2 regions of the Pseudomonas sp. 05N431 genome follow, and region 1 is predicted to be linked to the other one. Evidence: riboswitches for the same ligand, from Rfam matches in the RefSeq annotation. Region 1 holds a riboswitch; the other holds the start of a gene.
The links. Region 1 has a riboswitch for cobalamin ahead of AC1DIG_RS03610 (CbtB domain-containing protein). Riboswitches for the same ligand answer to the same signal wherever they lie in the genome.
Positions count from the first base shown of each region.

Region 2: linked by a shared signal. The riboswitch ahead of cobO (cob(I)yrinic acid a,c-diamide adenosyltransferase) and the one ahead of AC1DIG_RS03610 (CbtB domain-containing protein) in region 1 are both predicted to bind cobalamin.

Region 1 is NZ_JBFTMN010000002.1:139,092-143,498, reverse strand. It holds gene nfuA (Fe-S biogenesis protein NfuA) at 1-408, shown strand, start outside; gene cobM (precorrin-4 C(11)-methyltransferase) at 551-1,297, opposite strand; gene AC1DIG_RS03620 (cobalamin biosynthesis protein) at 1,379-1,792, opposite strand; gene AC1DIG_RS03615 (CbtA family protein) at 1,789-2,490, opposite strand; gene AC1DIG_RS03610 (CbtB domain-containing protein) at 2,502-2,693, opposite strand; cobalamin riboswitch at 2,817-3,039, opposite strand; cobalamin riboswitch at 3,224-3,435, shown strand; gene cobW (cobalamin biosynthesis protein CobW) at 3,534-4,407, shown strand, end outside.
Region 2 is NZ_JBFTMN010000003.1:419,598-424,004, forward strand. It holds gene AC1DIG_RS07400 (C40 family peptidase) at 1-18, shown strand, start outside; gene AC1DIG_RS07405 (C40 family peptidase) at 184-717, shown strand; gene AC1DIG_RS07410 (class I SAM-dependent methyltransferase) at 733-1,395, shown strand; gene AC1DIG_RS07415 (hypothetical protein) at 1,425-2,009, opposite strand; cobalamin riboswitch at 2,168-2,400, shown strand; gene cobO (cob(I)yrinic acid a,c-diamide adenosyltransferase) at 2,482-3,093, shown strand; gene AC1DIG_RS07425 (cobyrinate a,c-diamide synthase) at 3,090-4,407, shown strand, end outside.

The DNA of each region.
Region 1 (4,407 bases):
GGGCTCAAAAGCTTCACCGCTTACATCGACTCGTTCAGCGAAGCGTTCCTGGACGATGCGGTGGTCGACTACGCCACTGACCGCATGGGCGGCCAACTGACCATCAAGGCACCAAACGCCAAAGTACCGATGGTCAACGCCGACAGCCCGGTCAACGAGCGCATCAACTACTACCTGCAAACCGAAATCAACCCGGGGCTGGCCAGCCACGGCGGTCAGGTCAGCCTGATCGATGTGGTTGAAGACGGCATCGCCGTGCTGAAGTTCGGTGGCGGCTGCCAGGGCTGCGGCCAGGCTGACGTGACCTTGAAGGAAGGCATCGAGCGCACGCTGCTTGAGCGTATTCCCGAGCTCAAAGGTGTACGTGACGTGACCGACCACACGCAGAAAGAAAACGCCTACTACTAAGGTGTTCGCTGCGACATGAAAAAACGGCGCCCGTGAGCGCCGTTTTTTTATGGGTGAAATTCACTGACGCCATCGCGAGCAAGCTCGCTCCCACATTTGACCGCGTATCCCCTGTGGGAGCGAGCTTGCTCGCGATGAGGGACTACGGGCGATACAAATGCGCATGCCCGGCGCGGTACAGAGACGACTCGCCAAAGGTGTCACTGCCCAACACCCGACCCACCAGAATCAGCGCCGTACGTCGAAATCCCTTGGCCTGAACCTTTTCGGCGATGTCTGTCAGCGTTCCCACCACCCAATCCTGATCCGGCCAACTGGCCCGATGCACCACCGCAATCGGGCAGTCTGCGCCGTAATGCGGCAGCAGCTCAGCAACGATTTTCTCCAGGTGATTGACTCCCAGATGAATCGCCATGGTCGCGCCATGCCGGGCCAGGCTGCTGAATTCTTCGCCTGGCGGCATCGCGGTCTTGTCGGCATAGCGGGTCAGGATGACGCTTTGCGAGATGTCCGGCAGCGTCAGCTCGGCGCCCAACAACGCTGCGCAAGCAGCGGTGGCGGTGACGCCGGGGATGATTTCAAACGGGATATTCAGCTCGCGCAGGTGACGAATCTGTTCGCCGATCGCCCCATACAGGCTCGGATCGCCGGAATGCACGCGCGCCACATTCTGGCCTTTGCCATGGGCGATTCCGATCAGTTCGATGATCTGTTCCAGGTGCAATTCGGCGCTGTTGACCACCTGTTCGGCCTGATGGCCTTGCAGTACGGCTTCAGGCACCAGCGAGCCGGCGTAGATGATCACCGGGCAGCTGCGAATCAGCCGTTGGCCCTTGACGGTGATCAGTTCCGGGTCGCCGGGACCTGCGCCAATGAAGTAGACGGTCATGGCCGGCTCCTGTGAAAAATTGTCAAAGCAAGGCTTCAGATGAAGATTGCTCATGATCGAAGGCGGGGATTATCGAGGATTTTACGCGGCGCCGGCCAACGCAAACGTCGCCTGGGCATATTTTTGTCGCGGGATCAGCAATTTTGCCGGCGCCTGCACCAGTTGTTCGGCGAGGGCCAGTGCAGCGCTTTCCGCTATGCCATAGCAACCGGTGCGCTCGAAAGCGATTTGCGAGCGATGGCTGAGTTGCGGTTGATAGCCGGCCAATTGTTCGCTGCTGAAGTACAGCAATGGCAGCGCCAGTTGTGTGGCCAACTCGATCAGGCCAGGTTCATCACGTTTCAGATCGATGCTGGCCAGGGCCTTGATCGCTTGTAATTCGATGTGATGAGCCTGCAACGCCTGGTCGAGCAGCGCGCGCAGCATACTGGCCGGGCAGCCGCGCTGGCAGCCCAGGCCGACCACCAGGGTCGGCGCTGCGCTGATGTCGGTCATGCGTGGTATTGACCTTCACTTTTTCGGCGGAACAACCAGGCGCTGATCAGGCCCATGGCCAGCCAGAACGCGGCGTTGGTCAGCTGCGAGGCGATCTTGAATTGCGCTTCGAGGGCTTCGGGGGCCAGCATCGAATGCACTTCAGGCTGCGGAGCGCCGATGATGTGCGGCACGGCCAGAATGGCGACACCGAGCACTTTCAGCAGCCAATGCCGGGCGAACACGATCAGCGCGATACCGACGGCGGTGGACGCTGCCGTGCTGATCCACCAGATCTGCCGTTGTGTCAGGTCTGCGGCGGCAGTCCCCGGCAACTCCGGCGGCAGGCCCAGGGTGGGCGCGAGGACGAAGGTCGCGTAACCGGCCAGCCCCCAGAGCAGGCCTTGAGAGGTGCGAGTCGGGGCGCGCAGGGTGTAGAGACCGGCGAGCATCAGCGCAAAACCGACAGCAACCACCAGATTACCGCCGGTGGTCGACAGCACGCGTTGCCAGCCGTCTTCCGGCTCCCAGGCCTCGGCATCGTGGGTGTGGCCAGCCATGGCGCCTTCGGCATGTTCATGGACTTCAGCCGCCGGGGCTTTTTCGTAGGTCTCCGCCTGAAGAATCAGCGGTGCGACCCAGAAGCTTTGCAGCAGGGTCAGCAGCAGGGCGGCCAGTAAACCGGTGAAACCTGCGGTTTGCGCAATACGCTTGATCATCTCGGCAGGTCTCAGTGGCACGGGAAAGCAGAGCTGTGACGGGTATCGTGGGCAGCGTTGTGCACTGCGTCGATGTGCGAGAAGCCGGCAAAATACACAAGGCATGCGCCCAGGATCGATGCGCCGATAGCGGCAACGAGGCGTTGGCTCAGGGTGGAGGTGGTGCTGGCGGTGGTGTGGCGAGTGCTGCTGATGATCGACATGGCGCTTCCCTCTGGTCAGTCAGTGGGTGAATCGAGCGCATGAAAACCCCCGCGAGCCAGGCACGCAGAGGCTAAAACAGCGCCCGCCCACCGCGGGTTTGTTATTCGTTGCCCTGTGTGGCAAGGCACTATGTGTTGCGGGCCGGTCTCCGGGCTCACGAGGGGCTGGCATTCGCCGAACCTGCAAGAATCGCCTTCCCACGCCGAGCTGGCACAGTGGATCTGATTCTTCGCTCGCTTACCGTTGCGGGGGCAGCACCGGACTGACATGGCTTTTGAGTAAAGCACATGATTCACCGGTTTCCCGTTTCACCCTGTGAAGGGCACCCGTAACAAGGCGTGTAGGAGAGCATGGGCGAGGGCGGGGCGTCAATTGGCAAGCGTTCTCAACGCGAGACCGAGGCGCCGCCATCGCGAGCAGGCTCGCTCCCACATTGGAACGCGGTCAACTGTGTGCGAGCTTGCTCGCGATGGCGTCATCACAGCCGACGCACAACTCAGGTGAACATTGACCCGCCCCGAAGCGATGCGTAGCCTTGCGCTTTCGAGGTTCTTCGGCGCGTGCGCCGAAGCTAAGAAGGGAACGCGGTCGATGCCGCGGCTGCCCCCGCAACTGTGAACGGTTTCGTTTCTGCCATGCCACTGCGCTCTTTTGTTTTCAGGCGCGGGAAGGTGCAGAAGCCGCCAGTCGAAAGACCGGCCCACCGTCAGCCAGGAGACCTGCCTCGATACAGATTCTCACTACAACCGGGCGGGGTGATCCGGTGGCGAATTCTTCCGCGCGCTCAAGCGCAGCCGGTTGTCGTCCCGTATGCCCGCCACCTTGCCAAAGGGCATCCGATGAAAACACTGGCCAAACTTCCCGTCACCATCGTCACCGGTTTCCTCGGTTCGGGCAAAACCACCTTGCTGCGACACATGCTCGATAACGCCCAGGGCCGGCGCATCGCGGTGATCGTCAACGAGTTCGGCGAGCTGGGCATCGACGGCGAAATCCTCAAGCAATGTTCCATCGGCTGCACCGAGGAAGAAGCCAACGGCCGCGTGTATGAGCTGGCCAACGGCTGCCTGTGCTGCACCGTTCAGGAAGAGTTCTTCCCGGTGATGCGCGAACTGGTTGCCCGTCGCGGTGATCTCGACCACATCCTCATCGAAACCTCTGGCCTGGCCCTGCCAAAACCGTTGGTCCAGGCCTTCCAGTGGCCGGAAATCCGCAGCGCCTGCACTGTGGATGCGGTGATCACCGTGGTCGACAGCCCGGCCGTGGCCGCTGGCACCTTCGCCGCTTTCCCGGATCAGGTCGACGCCCAGCGCAAACTCGACCCGAACCTGGATCATGAATCGCCGCTGCACGAGCTGTTCGCCGACCAACTGGCCAGCGCCGACCTGGTGATCCTCAACAAGGCTGACCTGATCAGCCCGGCGGATCTGGCCAAAGTGCGCCTGGAAGTCGCTGAAGAGCTGCCACCAGCAGTGAAAATCATCGAAGCCAGCAGCGGTCGTCTGCCGTTGGACGTGCTGATCGGCCTGGGTGCCGGCTCCGAAGAACACATCGACAGCCGTCACAGCCACCACGACCATCACCACGATGGCGATGACCACGACGACCACGATCACGACGCCTTCGATTCAATTTCCATCGAATTGCCACAAGCCGACGAAAGCCTGTTGCTCGACGCCCTGACCCAATTGGTGGTCCAGCACGGCATTTTGC
Region 2 (4,407 bases), on a different contig from region 1:
GTCACGGCACGCAAGTAAGCGGACTTTTTGTAAGGCCAACTTAAAGTCTTACTTGAAGTTTGGCGCGTAGCCGCTAGAATCCTGATCTATTGTTGACTAACTAACCGCGTAAGCCCTGCTTACGCGGTTTTGTTTTCAGCCTCTCGGCAGAGAAAGCCGCAGCCAGATCAGGATGTTCTGTATATGACGATGTCGGCCCGCCTTGTACTCATCTTCTTCGCAGCGCTGCTCAGCGCCTGCGCCAGTCGCACTCCGCCGCCTGTCAAAGTCGTTCGCGCCCCGGTTTTCGCTCCCGCCCAATCGTTCTCGCCTGCCGCTGAAGACGTGCTGATTCGCGCGCTGGGTCTGGTCGGCACGCCTTATCGTTGGGGCGGCAATACGCCGGATTCAGGTTTCGATTGCAGTGGTCTGATCGGCTACGTCTACCGTGATGCGGCGGGTATTTCCCTGCCACGCTCCACTCGCGAAATGATCGGCATGCAAGCGCCGGATATTGGCCAAGAGGCTCTGCAGACCGGCGATCTGATCTTCTTCGCCACCAATGGCGGCTCGCAAGTCAGCCACGCCGGGATCTACGTCGGTGAAGGTCGCTTCGTGCATGCACCCGCAACGGGTGGTACGGTGAAGCTGGACTACTTGTCCAAGGCTTATTGGCAGAGAGCCTATCTGAGCGCCAAGCGTGTCATTCAGCCTGAGCATCTGGCGCATAACCCGTAGTTCGCAGAGGTTGTCATGACCGCTCGCACACTCAATCTCGACGATTCCCTTTATAACTACCTGCTCGACGTTTCCCTGCGCGAAACGCCGCTGCAGCGCCGCCTGCGTGACGAAACCCAGGCGCTGCCCATGGCACGCTGGCAGGTGGCGCCCGAGCAGGGTCAGTTTCTCGCGTTGCTGGTCAAGCTGACGGGCGCCAGGCGCTTGCTTGAAGTCGGCACCTTCACCGGTTACAGCGCCTTGTGCATGGCGGCCGCCTTGCCGGATGACGGCACGTTGATCTGCTGCGACATTCCCGGAGAGTACAACGCCACGGCGCGCCGTTACTGGCAAGAGGCTGGCCTCGCCGAGCGCATCGATTTGCGTTTGGCCCCCGCACTGCAAACCCTGGCTCAACTTGAGCAGCAAGGGCAGGGCGGTTGCTTCGATCTGATCTTCATCGATGCCGACAAGGCCAACTATCCGGCTTATCTGGAAAGTGCTTTGCGGCTGCTGCGAAGCGGTGGGTTGGCGGTATTCGACAACACGCTGTGGAGTGGGCGAGTACTGGAAGACAATCCTGGGAGCGAAGACACCCGAGCCATCCAGGCACTCAATCGTGCCTTGAAGGATGACTCGCGTGTCGATCTGTCGTTGTTGCCGCTGGGCGATGGTCTGACCTTGTGCCGAAAACGCTAGACGCCTGATCGGCCTAAGGTGCAACTCTGTCAGCCGCGAGCCTCTTTGAGCAGCAGTGCGATGCCCGGATGGTAGTTGCCGGCTTCGTTGTGCAATTTGCGGTAGGGGTAGGGGAAGTACCAGGCCACGGCGCAGGTGTGTTCCTTTTGCAGGTCGTCGACCATGTCCTGGAGTTCTTCCGGCGTAGGACTGTGCTGGGTCTTTTGCGGGGCAACGAACAGGCAGCCGAGTTTCAGGTCGCTGGCATAGCTGATTTTTTTCGCATCGCTCACGACATCGAGCAAGGCCTGGGTCAGATTCAGGTTGTTGACTCGTGGCCAGCGTTGCGTGGCTTGAAGGTAGGCACGTTCTTCTTTGCTGGCGATAAACAGATCGGCGCGGCCATTGCGCTCACCTTCCTCGATCTGTTTTTTCGTCGGAGTCTGTTCCAGAGTGACCATTTCAGCCATCCACGCCGCCGCCGAAAGCAGGCTCAGGTTGGCGCGTTCGTCAAACCAGTAAGGGCTTTCGTTATCGCCGCGTACCGCGTTGTAACGGTCGATGCACTCGAACCAGCATTCCAGCACCGGGCGCAGGAATTCCAGCTTCGGGTTACTGATGATCATGCCTTGCATGTTGCTCCCCTTTTTGTTCTTGTGGTGGCAGATTGTGGCTCTTTGATATCATCGCTTTCAGTGTGGCACAAGATTGGCGCCAGTTTATTGATCGGGGTCGGTTTCTATCCATCGATGAGCCCCCGGCTTTAATTGACGCTCCACCCCCAACCCTCTAACCTTCGCGACTTGTTTCAGGTGCTCTGTGACCCAGTGGTCGACCGAGTGAAACAGGGAAGCCGGTGAGGGCGCGTTCTTTGACAGAGCGGGCGACGATCCCGGCGCTGCCCCCGCAACGGTAAATGAGTAAAAACTGCGCTTTGAGCCACTGTGTCGAAATGACATGGGAAGGCGCGCAGTCAGGCGCAAGCCGCTCATGAGTCCGGAGACCGGCCTGATCCATCCAGCGGCATCACGGTGGGCGATGCCAGGCTTCTTGCCGTCTATTTCTATGCCTGCCCGCCGTTATCCAGCCTCAACGGAGAGCTCCCCCATGACTGATTCCCCTGATCGTGACGAACGCCATCTGGCACGCATGCTGCGCAAGAAAGCCGTGATCGATGAACGTATTGCCAACTCGCCGAATGAATGCGGCTTGCTGCTGGTCCTGTCCGGCAACGGCAAGGGCAAAAGCAGTTCTGCGTTCGGTATGCTCGCCCGGGCCATGGGCCATGGCATGCAGTGCGGCGTGGTTCAGTTCATCAAAGGGCGCAGCAGTACCGGCGAGGAGCTGTTTTTCCGGCGCTTCCCGGAACAAGTGCGCTTCCATGTGATGGGCGAAGGTTTCACCTGGGAAACCCAGGATCGCCAGCGCGATATCGCCGCCGCCGAGGCTGCCTGGGAAGTCTCCCGCGAACTGCTGCGTGACCCGGGCGTTGGTCTGGTGGTGCTCGATGAGCTGAATATCGCCCTCAAGCACGGTTATCTGGACCTCGATCAGGTGCTCAGCGATTTGCAGGCGCGCCCACCGATGCAACACGTGGTGGTCACCGGCCGTGGCGCCAAGCCGGAAATGATCGAGCTGGCCGACACCGTTACCGAAATGGGCATGATCAAGCACGCTTTCCAGGCCGGGATCAAAGCGCAGAAAGGCGTTGAGCTGTGAGTGAGCCTCGTTTTTGCCCGGCGGTACTGATTGCTGCACCGGCTTCCGGTCAGGGCAAGACCACTGTCACCGCCGCGCTGGCCCGTTTGCACCGCAATCAGGGGCGCAAGGTCCGGGTATTCAAATGCGGCCCGGACTTTCTTGATCCGATGATTCTCGAGCGCGCCAGCGGAGCGCCGGTTTATCAATTGGACATGTGGATGGTCGGCGAGCAGGAAAGTCGTCGGCTGTTGTGGGAAGCCGCCGCTGAGGCTGATCTGATTTTGATCGAAGGCGTCATGGGCCTGTTCGATGGCACGCCGTCCAGCGCCGATCTGGCGCGGCATTTCGGTGTGCCGGTGCTGGGCGTGATCGATGGCACCGCCATGGCACAGACATTCGGCGCGCTGGCGTTGGGGCTGGCACGTTATCAGCCGGACTTGCCGTTTGCCGGTGTGTTGGCCAACCGCGTTGGCACCTTGCGTCACGCGCAATTGCTTGAAGGCAGCCTCACCGAAGGCCTGCGTTGGTATGGCGCCTTGTCCCGGGAAACCGGGATCGAACTGCCTAGCCGTCACCTGGGTCTGGTCCAGGCTAGTGAATTGAATGACCTCGATCTTCGCCTCGACGCGGCCGCCGAAGCGTTGGCCAGCAGCTGCGAAGTAGCATTGCCGCCCGCCGTCGAGTTCGCTGCGCCTGACGTGATTGCCGCCGAGCCATTGTTGGCCGGTGTGCGAATTGCCGTGGCTCGCGATGAAGCGTTTGCCTTCACGTATGGCGCGAGCCTCGACTTGTTGCGGGCGATGGGCGCCGAGTTGCGATTCTTCTCGCCAATCCATGACCGTGAACTGCCAGAAGCCGACAGCCTGTACCTGCCTGGTGGATACCCGGAGTTGCACCACGTGGCGTTGGCTGAAAACTGCACAATGCTCGATGCGATTCGCGCACATCACGCCGCAGGCAAACCGTTGTTGGCTGAATGCGGCGGCATGCTGTACCTGCTCGACTCACTGACCGATGTCGACGGCACGCGTGTCGAGTTGGTAGGGCTGCTGGCCGGAGATGCGGTGATGCAAAAGCGTCTGGCCGCGTTGGCCTTGCAAGCGGTCGAGTTACCTGAAGGCGCGTTGCGTGGCCACACCTACCATCATTCGTTGACCAGCACCGAGCTTGAGCCGATCGCTCGCGGCCTGAGCCCTAACGGCGGGCGCGGTGCCGAGGCGGTTTACCGTGACGGACGGATGACGGCCTCTTATGTGCACTTCTATTTCCCGTCCAATCCATCGGCGGTCGCCGCGCTGTTCGCACCAGACCTGAATCTTGTGGGAGCGGGCT